DNA from 3 places in the Streptomyces sp. NPDC003720 genome. Region 3 is predicted to be linked to each of the others. Evidence: riboswitches for the same ligand, from Rfam matches in the RefSeq annotation. Region 3 holds a riboswitch; each other region holds the start of a gene.
The links. Region 3 has a riboswitch for thiamine pyrophosphate ahead of ACFYU0_RS28595 (thiamine ABC transporter substrate binding subunit). Riboswitches for the same ligand answer to the same signal wherever they lie in the genome.
Positions count from the first base shown of each region.

Region 1: it holds a riboswitch for thiamine pyrophosphate, as region 3 does, so the genes downstream of both, thiC (phosphomethylpyrimidine synthase ThiC) here and ACFYU0_RS28595 (thiamine ABC transporter substrate binding subunit) in region 3, are expected to answer to the same signal.
Region 2: it holds a riboswitch for thiamine pyrophosphate, as region 3 does, so the genes downstream of both, thiO (glycine oxidase ThiO) here and ACFYU0_RS28595 (thiamine ABC transporter substrate binding subunit) in region 3, are expected to answer to the same signal.

Region 1 covers NZ_JBIANZ010000004.1:118,961-122,227, forward strand. The annotation lists gene thiC (phosphomethylpyrimidine synthase ThiC) at 1-1,609, opposite strand, end outside; TPP riboswitch at 1,602-1,775, opposite strand; gene ACFYU0_RS12390 (YibE/F family protein) at 1,847-3,232, shown strand.
Region 2 covers NZ_JBIANZ010000009.1:41,456-44,722, forward strand. The annotation lists gene ACFYU0_RS24540 (thiazole synthase) at 1-126, opposite strand, end outside; gene thiS (sulfur carrier protein ThiS) at 129-329, opposite strand; gene thiO (glycine oxidase ThiO) at 332-1,492, opposite strand; TPP riboswitch at 1,490-1,601, opposite strand; gene ACFYU0_RS24555 (hypothetical protein) at 1,654-2,004, shown strand; gene ACFYU0_RS24560 (NAD(P)/FAD-dependent oxidoreductase) at 2,037-3,266, shown strand.
Region 3 covers NZ_JBIANZ010000011.1:105,153-108,419, reverse strand. The annotation lists gene rlmN (23S rRNA (adenine(2503)-C(2))-methyltransferase RlmN) at 50-1,156, shown strand; TPP riboswitch at 1,180-1,287, shown strand; gene ACFYU0_RS28595 (thiamine ABC transporter substrate binding subunit) at 1,369-2,454, shown strand; gene ACFYU0_RS28590 (ABC transporter permease) at 2,502-3,267, shown strand, end outside.

The DNA of each region.
Region 1 (3,267 bases), on a different contig from region 3:
CGGGTTCGGCCGGCAGGGTCTCGTCGTGGAACTCCCGTGCCGTGTCCGGGTCCAGGGCGAGATTGAACTGGTCCTCCCACCGGAACTCGAAGCGGGCGTCGGACAGCGCGTCGTCCCACTCCTGAGCGCCCGGGTGCCCCTTGGCGAGGTCCGCCGCATGGGCGGCGATCTTGTAGGTGATGACCCCGGTCTTCACGTCGTCACGGTTGGGCAGGCCCAGGTGCTCCTTGGGCGTGACGTAGCAGAGCATCGCCGTGCCCCACCAGGCGATCATCGCGGCGCCGATGCCGGAGGTGATGTGGTCGTAGGCCGGCGCGATGTCCGTGGTCAGCGGGCCGAGCGTATAGAACGGAGCTTCATCGCAGATCTCCTGCTGAAGGTCGATGTTCTCCTTGATCTTGTGCATCGGGACATGGCCCGGGCCCTCGATCATGGTCTGTACGTTGAAACGCTTGGCGATCCGGTTGAGTTCCCCGAGCGTGCGCAACTCCGCGAACTGCGCCTCGTCGTTGGCGTCCGCGATCGAGCCGGGCCGCAGCCCGTCGCCCAGCGAGTACGTGACGTCGTACGCGGCAAGGATCTCGCAGAGCTCCTCGAAGTTCTCGTAGAGGAACGACTCCTTGTGGTGCGCCAGGCACCACGCCGCCATGATCGAGCCGCCCCGCGACACGATGCCCGTCTTGCGGTTGGCGGTGAGCGGCACATACGGCAGGCGCACGCCGGCGTGGACGGTCATGTAGTCCACGCCCTGCTCGGCCTGTTCGATGACGGTGTCCTTGTAGATCTCCCAGGTCAGTTCCTCGGCCTTGCCGTCGACCTTCTCCAGTGCCTGGTAGAGCGGAACGGTGCCGATGGGGACGGGGGAGTTGCGCAGCACCCACTCGCGGGTGGTGTGGATGTTGCGGCCGGTGGAGAGGTCCATGACCGTGTCGGCGCCCCAGCGCGTCGCCCAGGTCATCTTCTCGACCTCCTCCTCGATGGAGGAGGTGACCGCGGAGTTGCCGATGTTGGCGTTCACCTTCACCAGGAAGCGCTTGCCGATGATCATCGGCTCGATCTCCGGGTGGTTGACGTTGGCCGGCAGCACCGCGCGGCCCGCCGCGATCTCCTCACGGACCACTTCGGGAGAGACGTTCTCCCGGATGGCCACGTATTCCATCTCCGGCGTGATCTCGCCTCGGCGCGCGTACGCGAGCTGGGTGACCGCCTGACCCTCGCGGCCGCGGCGCGGCTGCCGTGGGCGCCCGGGGAACACCGCGTCCAGGTTGCGCAGTCCGCCGCGCGGCGAGGTGTGCTTGATTCCGTCGTCCTCGGGGCGGACGGGACGGCCCGCGTACTCCTCGGTGTCACCGCGGGCGGTGATCCAGTTCTCCCGCAGCGGCGACAAGCCCCGGCGGACATCGGTGCCGACGAGTGGATCGGTGTACGGGCCCGAGGTGTCGTACAGCGTGACCGACTGCCCGTTGGTGAGGTGCACCTGACGAACCGGCACGCGCAGGTCGGGGCGTGAACCCTCGATGTACGCCTTGTGCCAGCCGACGGACTGTCCGGCCTCCGGGGACTTCTCGCCCTGAACGGAGGCAGGCGTGCGTGCGTCCTTGTTGGTCATGAGACCTACTCCCTACGCCGGCATTACCCGGTAACAGGTTCGGCGGTCGACGCAGCGGCTTCCGTTTCCGGATGTCTCCCGGGGAACGGCGTTCCACGTGAAACATCGCGTATACGGAGGTCAGCGCCCTCTCAGCCCGGTGCTCCGAGCTCCCGCGTGTGCAAAGGTGCCTCCACGCTAGCGTCAGTTCGGGCGCGGTGAACAGTGGGCCCCCGTCGTTCTTGCGATGATCGGGCGGTGACCACGACGGAGCAGCACCCGTACCCGCCCTCCGAGCCGCCGCGCCAGGGCGGCTCCGAACCAGGCCATGGCCATGGCCACTCACACGGTCATAGTCACAACCACGGACCAGCCGCGCCTGTTTCGAAGCACCTGCGCAAGGTGATCGCGGCGATCCTCGTCCCGTTCACCGCCGCCGTCGTGGTGGGCCTGGTGATTCTGTGGCCCGGAGGAGCGCCGCCGCACGAGCGCACCGGTGTCGGCTTCGACAGGCAGACGCAGCAGGCCACGGTCACCCAGGTGACCGAGCTGAGCTGCAAGTCGGCCACCGCCTCGGGCGGTACGGCGGCGGGCGGTAGCTCCGCACCAGGGGACGGCTCGGCCCAGCACGAGGCCAACGGCACCTGCAGGAAGGCGACGATCCGGGTCGACACCGGCAAGGACCAAGGCCGGACCTTCACCGAGATCGTGCAGCCGGACCAGTCACGGCAGTTGCACCAGGGCGAGAAGGTCGTGGTCGCCTACGAGCCCTCGGCGCCGAAGGACCTGCAGTACTCGGTGACCGATGTGAACCGCAAGCTCCCCATGGCGCTGCTGGCGGGCGTCTTCGCGCTCGCCGTCGTGGTGGTGGGCCGGCTGCGCGGGGTCATGGCCCTGGTCGCGCTGGCCGTGAGCTTCATGGTGCTGACGTTCTTCATCCTGCCCGCGATCCTGCAGGGATCGAATCCGCTCGTGGTGGCGGTCGTCGGGTCGAGCGCCATCATGCTCATCGCGCTCTACATGTGCCATGGCCTTTCGGCGCGTACGTCGGTCGCGGTGCTCGGCACCCTTGCCTCCTTGCTGCTCATCGGCGTGCTCGGCTCCGGGTTCATCGACTGGGCCGCGCTGACCGGCAACACGGACGACAGCACCGGACTGATCCACGGCCTGTTCCCGTCGATAGACATGAGCGGTCTGCTGCTGGCCGGGGTCATCATCGGTTCGCTGGGTGTCCTGGACGATGTGACGGTGACCCAGACGTCCGCGGTCTGGGAACTCCACGAGGCGAACCCGGCGATGGGCTGGCGTGAGCTGTACCGGGCGGGCATCCGGATTGGCCGCGACCACATCGCCTCGGTCGTCAACACCCTCGTCCTGGCCTACGCCGGTGCCGCGCTGCCGCTGCTCCTGCTGTTCTCGATCGCGCAGAGCAGCGTGGGCACGGTGGCCAACAGCGAGCTGGTCGCCGAGGAGATCGTGCGCACGCTGGTGGGTTCGATCGGGCTGGTGGCCTCGGTCCCGGTCACCACCGCCCTCGCCGCCCTCGTGGTGTCGGCCGACCGGACCGGGCCGGCCGGTGGTGCGGGCTCCGGGGCGCTGCCCGCCCCGGCACGCGGCGGCCGGGGGCGACGTCGGAAGCGCTGAGCGGGGCAGCAGGCCGGCACACCACCGAAGAAGCG
Region 2 (3,267 bases), on a different contig from region 3:
GGTCAGCTCCGTGCCGGAGGCGACCAGCGCGCGCTCCAGCACGTCCAGGCTGGGCGCGCCGCCGGTGCCCATGATCAGCCGGGACCCGAGGGGCACCCCGCCCACCACGAAGGGATCGTCGGTCATGGTCAGCCTCCCTGCACGGCGGTCAGGACCTCGACACGGTCGCCGTCGAGGAGCGTGGTGGCCGCCCACCGCGCGCGCGGTACGACGGTCTCGTTGACGGCCGCGGCCACCCCGGAGGGCGCCGCGGTCAGGGTCCGCACCAGCGCGTCCAGCGCGGTGCCCGGGGCGATCTCCCGGCGTTCTCCGTTGACCGAGACGCGGATGTTCATACGGGCTGCTCCACGAGTGCGGCGCCGAAGCGCTCCGGGGTGAACGGACGGGCCGCCTCCGGCAGCTCGCCGCCGGCCAGCAGCTCGGCCATGACGTCCCCGGTGACCGGCGTGAGCAGCACACCGTTGCGGTAGTGCCCGGTGGCCAGCAGCAGCCCGTCGAGCCCGGACGGGCCGAGCAGCGGGGCGTTGTCCGGGGAGCCGGGGCGCAGACCCGCCCGGGTCTCGGTGAGGGGCAGCTCGGTGATCCCCGGGACCAGCTCGTGGGCGTCGCGCAGCAGCTCGTAGACGCCCCCCGCGGTCACCGTGGTGTCCCAGCCCAGCTCCTCGCTGGTCGCGCCGACGACCAGCTCGCCGTTCTCCCGGGGCACCAGGTAGACCTGGCTGCCGCGCACCACGGCCCGCACGGTGCGGCTCAGGAACGGCGCGTACCGCCGGGGCACGGTCAGCCGCAGCACCTGTCCCTTCACCGGCCGCACCGGGGGCAGCAGGTCCTGCGGGACGCCCGCGAGCCGCCCGCTGAGGCTGCCGCCCGCGAGCACCACCCGTCCCGCGCCCAGCCGGGCGCCGTCCGCGGCGGTGACGCCGGTGGCCCGGCTCCCGGCGACGTCGAGCCGCTCGGCCCAGCACCGGTGGAACACCACCCCGGCCCGCTCGCACGCCGCCACCAGGGCGGACGCCAGCCGTCTGGGATCGATTTGGTGGTCGCCGTCGACCCGCAGTCCGCCCCGCACCCCGGGCGCGAGCATCGGTTCGAGGCGCCGGCACTCCCGCCCCGACAGCCACACCGAGTCCAGTCCCGAGCGCCGCTGCAGCGCGTGCAGCTCCCGCAGATGGGCGCGGTCGTCGGAGTCGAGCGCCACCGCGAGCGTCCCGCAGCGCCGGTAACCCAGGTCATGGCCGGTCAAGTCGGTCAGCTCGGCCGCGAAGTCCGGGTAGCGGCGGGCCGATTCCAGGTTGAGGGCGAGCAGTCTCTCCTCGCCGTAGTGCAGTTCGGTGACCGCGGCCAGCATCCCCGCCGCGACCCGCGCGGCCCCGCCGCCGGGCTCGGGGTCCACCACGGCCGTGGCGAGCCCGCGCTGCGCGGCTCGCCAGGCCGTGACCAGGCCGATGATCCCGCCCCCGATGACGAGGACGTCGGACGTACGTGACGGCATGGGCGTCCAGCCCCTCCCTTCGCCGGCATGACCCGGATCAGGTTCGTACGGTCGGAGGCCGCCAGCCTCCCTCTCAGCCCGGTGCGTCCGGGCTCCCGCGAGTGCTTGTACGGTGGCCACCCTAGCCTTCGGCCCCCCGACCCCGTAAGGAGCCCCGCCCCATGGCCCCCTCGCTCGACGGACTCGTCCTCGCCCCCGTCGCGGACCAGGCTCCGGGCCAAGTGGGTACGCGCACCCGCTTCGCCTACCACGAGGAGAACGGCGAGATATGGGCCGAGTACGCGGGCGGCGACGTGGTGCGCGGCCACCTGGTCGGCACCCGGGAGGGCGACCGGCTGGACTTCCGGTACGTCCAGCTCAAGCAGGACGGGACCACCTCCTCGGGGCACTGCGAGTCGACGGTCGTCGAACTGCCGGACGGCCGGGTGCGGCTGGAGGAGACCTGGGAGTGGGAGTCGCAGGAGGGCGCCGGGACCAGCGTGGTGGAGCAGGTCGCCGAGCACGCCCGCTGACTGACGCTCCGTCAGTTGTCTAAGGTGATCGGGTGAGCGAGCAGACAGCACAGCAGGGCACGCCGGAACGGCGCGTGGTGGTCGCCGGCGCGGGCATGGCCGGGGTGCAGACCGCGGTGGCCCTGCGGGAACAGGGCTTCACGGGCGCCGTCACCCTGATCGGCGCCGAGCCCCACCAGCCCTACGACCGGCCGCCGCTGTCCAAGGCCGTGCTCCTCGGCACGGCCGAGGGCTCCGCCTTCGACGTGGACTTCGAGTCCCTCGGCATCGAACTCAGGCTCGGCTGCGAGGTGCTGGGCGTGCGCCCCGCCGACCACGAACTGGACACCGAGGCCGGGCCCGTGCCGTACGACGTCCTGGTCCTCGCCACCGGCGCCGAACCGGTCACGCTGCCCGGCACCGAGGGCGTGCCCGGCGTGCACCTGCTGCGCACCCTGGACGACGCCGAGCGGCTGCGGCCGGTGCTGGCCCGGCAGCACGACATCGTGGTCGTCGGCGCCGGCTGGATCGGCGCCGAGTTCGCCACCGCCGCCCGCGAGGCCGGCTGCGCCGTGACCGTCGTGGAGGCCGCCGACCGGCCGCTCGCCGGTGCGCTGCCCGCCGAGGTGGCCGCGCCCATGGCCTCCTGGTACGCCGACAGCGGAGCCGTACTGCGCACCGGCGCGCGCGTGGCGGGCGTGGAGCCCGGCGCGGTGCTGCTGGACGACGGCACCCGGCTGCCCGCCGGCGCCGTCGTGGTCGGCATCGGCGCCCGCCCCGCCACCGGCTGGCTGGCCGGCTCCGGCGTCGAGCTGGGCGAGCACGGCGAGGTGCTGGCCGACGAGCGGCTGCGCGCCTCCGCCGAGGACGTGTACGCCGTCGGCGACTGCGCCTCCTTCCCGTCCGCCCGCTACGGCGCGCGGCTGCTGGTCCACCACTGGGACAACGCCCTCCAGGGGCCGCGCACGGTCGCCGCGAACATCCTCGGCGATATCCCCGCGGTCTACGACCCGGTGCCGTACTTCTGGTCGGAGCAGTTCGGCCGGTTCGTGCAGTACGCGGGCCACCACGCCGCCGCCGACCGCATGGTGTGGCGCGGCGGGCCGGAGGGACCGGCCTGGTCCGTCTGCTGGCTGCGCGAGGACCGGCTGGTGGCCCTGCTGGCCGTGGGCCGGCCCCGCGACCTGGCCCAGGGCCGGCGGCTGATCGAGGCCGGCCGCCGCATGGACGCCGAGGCCCTGGCCGACCCGGCGCGGCCCCTGAAGACCGCCACCCTCGACTAGC
Region 3 (3,267 bases):
CGGCGACGGCCCCGGGTCACCCGATTGGATCTGCGACACTGGTACCACCATGCCCAAGCCCGGAGAACTCACTTTCGTCGCCCCCCGCGGAGCCAAGAAGCCGCCGCGGCATCTCGCTGATCTCACGCCCGCCGAGCGCAAGGACGCCGTGGCCGAGATCGGTGAGAAGCCGTTCCGTGCCAAGCAGCTTTCGCAGCACTACTTCGCGCGGTACGCGCACGACCCGGCGGAGTGGACGGACATCCCCGCCGCCGCGCGCGGCAGGCTGCAGGAGGCGCTGCTGCCCGAGCTGATGACCGTCGTGCGGCATCTGTCGACCGACCAGGGGACGACCCGCAAGACGCTGTGGCGGCTGTTCGACGGCACGCTCGTGGAGTCCGTGCTGATGCGGTACCCGGACCGGGTCACCATGTGCATCAGCTCGCAGGCCGGGTGCGGGATGAACTGCCCGTTCTGCGCGACCGGGCAGGCCGGTCTGGACCGGAACCTGTCCACCGCGGAGATCGTGCACCAGATCGTGGACGGGATGCGGGCGCTGCGGGACGGAGAGGTGCCCGGCGGGCCGGCGCGGCTGTCCAACATCGTCTTCATGGGGATGGGCGAGCCGCTCGCCAACTACAAGCGGGTCGTGGGCGCCGTCCGGGCGCTGACCGACCCCGCTCCCGACGGGCTCGGGCTGTCGCAGCGCGGCATCACCGTGTCGACGGTCGGGCTGGTCCCGGCCATCCACCGGTTCTCCGACGAGGGCTTCAAGTGCCGGCTCGCGATCTCCCTGCACGCCCCCGACGACGAGCTGCGCGACACCCTCGTCCCCGTGAACACGCGGTGGAAGGTGCGTGAGGTGCTGGACGCCGGGTTCGAGTACGCCGAGAAGACCGGGCGCCGGCTGTCCATCGAGTACGCGCTGATCCGGGACATCAACGACCAGGCCTGGCGCGGCGACCGGCTCGGCCGGCTGCTGCGGGGCAAGCCCGTCCACGTCAACCTCATCCCGCTGAACCCGACGCCGGGCTCGAAGTGGACCGCCTCGCGGCCCCAGGACGAGAAGGCGTTCGTGGAGGCCATCGCGGCCCATGGTGTACCGGTCACGGTCCGGGACACCCGGGGGCAGGAGATCGACGGGGCCTGTGGTCAGCTCGCGGCCACCGAGCGATAATCTGGCCACGTCGAAACATCTGCATATTCCGACAGGGGAGCGCCACAGCGCTGAGAGTGCGGCAACCGGGCCGCAGACCCTCTGAACCTCGCCCAGGTCATTCTGGGTAGGAAGTTCGGTCTTCACTCGAGCTGTTGCGCCCTGCCCGGGACTCCCTCGCGGAGCCCGGGCAGGGCCGCGTCTCTTCCTGGCCAACCCCAGGAGGACATCCAGTGCACAACAAGACCCTCGTGGCCGCGGCCGCCGGGCTCGGCCTCCTCGCCCTGCCCGTGCTGACCGGGTGCGGCTCGGGCGACGCCAAGGGCTCCGCCGCGGACTCCAGGACCGTGACCCTCGTCAGCCACGACTCGTGGCTCGTGTCGAAGAGCGTCATGAAGGACTTCGAGCGGAAGTCCGGGTACAAGGTCAAGGTACTCAAGAGCGGCGACGCCGGGCAGGCCGTCAACAAGGCGCTGCTGACCAAGGACAACCCGCAGGGCGACGTCTTCTTCGGCGTCGACAACACCCTGCTCTCCCGCGCCCTCGACAACGGCCTCTTCCAGTCCTACCAGCCGAAGGACGCCGGGAAGGTGCTGCCCCAGTACCGCGTCGACCAGGGCAAGCACCGCGTCACGCCCGTCGACACCGGTGACATCTGCGTCAACTACGACAAGGCCTACTTCAGCGAGCACGGGCTGACCCCGCCGCAGTCCTTCGCCGACCTGGCCGAGCCCGAGTACAAGAACCTCCTCGTCACCGAGAACGCCGCCACCTCCTCGCCGGGCCTCGGCTTCCTGCTGGGCAGCGCCGCGAAGTTCGGCGACGACCACTGGCAGGACTACTGGAAGAAGCTGAAGGCCAACGGCGTCAAGGTCGTCGACGGCTGGGAGCAGGCCTACTACCAGGAGTTCTCCGGGTCGTCGGAGGGCCGGAAGGCCGGCGGCGACCGGCCGCTGGTGGTGTCGTACGCCTCCTCGCCGCCCGCCGAGGTCATCTACGCGAAGAAGCGGCCCAGTACCGCCCCCACCGGGGTGTCCCAGGGCACCTGCTTCCGGCAGACCGAGTACGCGGGCCTGCTGAGCAACGCGAAGAACACCAAGGGCGGCAAGGCGTTCCTGGACTTCCTGCTCACCAAGGAGTTCCAGGAGGACATGCCGCTCAACATGTTCGTCTACCCGGTACGCGAGGGCGCGGCGGTGCCGCCGGACTTCGCGAAGTACGGGCCGCAGGCCAAGGACCCCGAGACCATGGCCCCCGGCACCATCGCCGCCAACCGTGACAGCTGGGTCAAGTCGTGGACGTCGCTCGTACTGAGGTAGCGGCGCGCAAGGGCACCGCGCGCGGGAGCGCGGCGCGGCTGGGGCTGATGGCCCTGCCCGTCGCGTTCTTCGCCGTGTTCTTCGCCTGGCCCGTCGCCGCGATCGTGTCGCGCGGGCTCAAGGCGGACGGCGTCTGGCAGTTCGGACGGATCGCGGACGTCGTCACCCAGCCGGACATCCGGCACGTGCTGTGGTTCACCACGTGGCAGGCGCTCGCCTCCACCGCGCTGACCCTGCTGCTCGCCCTGCCCGCCGCCCATGTCTTCGCCCGCCTCGACTTTCCCGGCAAGCAGCTGCTCCGGGCCGTCGTCACGGTCCCGTTCGTGCTGCCGACCGTCGTCGTCGGCACGGCGTTCCTCGCGCTCGTCGGACACGGCGGCCTGCTCGACGACCTGTGGGGCGTACGGCTGGACACCACCGTGTGGGCGATCCTGCTGGCGCACGTCTTCTTCAACTACGCGGTCGTCGTACGGACCGTCGGCGGGCTCTGGGCCCAGCTCGACCCCCGGCAGGAGCAGGCCGCGCGGATGCTGGGCGCCTCCCCGCTGACGGCGTGGCGGAAGGTGACCCTGCCGGCCCTCGCGCCCGCCGTTGCCGCCGCCGCGCTGATGATCTTCCTGTTCACCTTCACCTCCTTCGGTGTGGTGCAGATCCTCGGCGGCCCCACGTTCTCCACCCTGGAGGTGGAGATCTACCGGCAGACCTCGGAGCTGTTCGACCTCTCCACGGCGGCCGTCCTGACCCTCGTGCAGTTCGTGGCGGTGGGCGCGATCCTCGCCGTGCACGCCTGGACGGTACGGCGGCGCGAGAGCG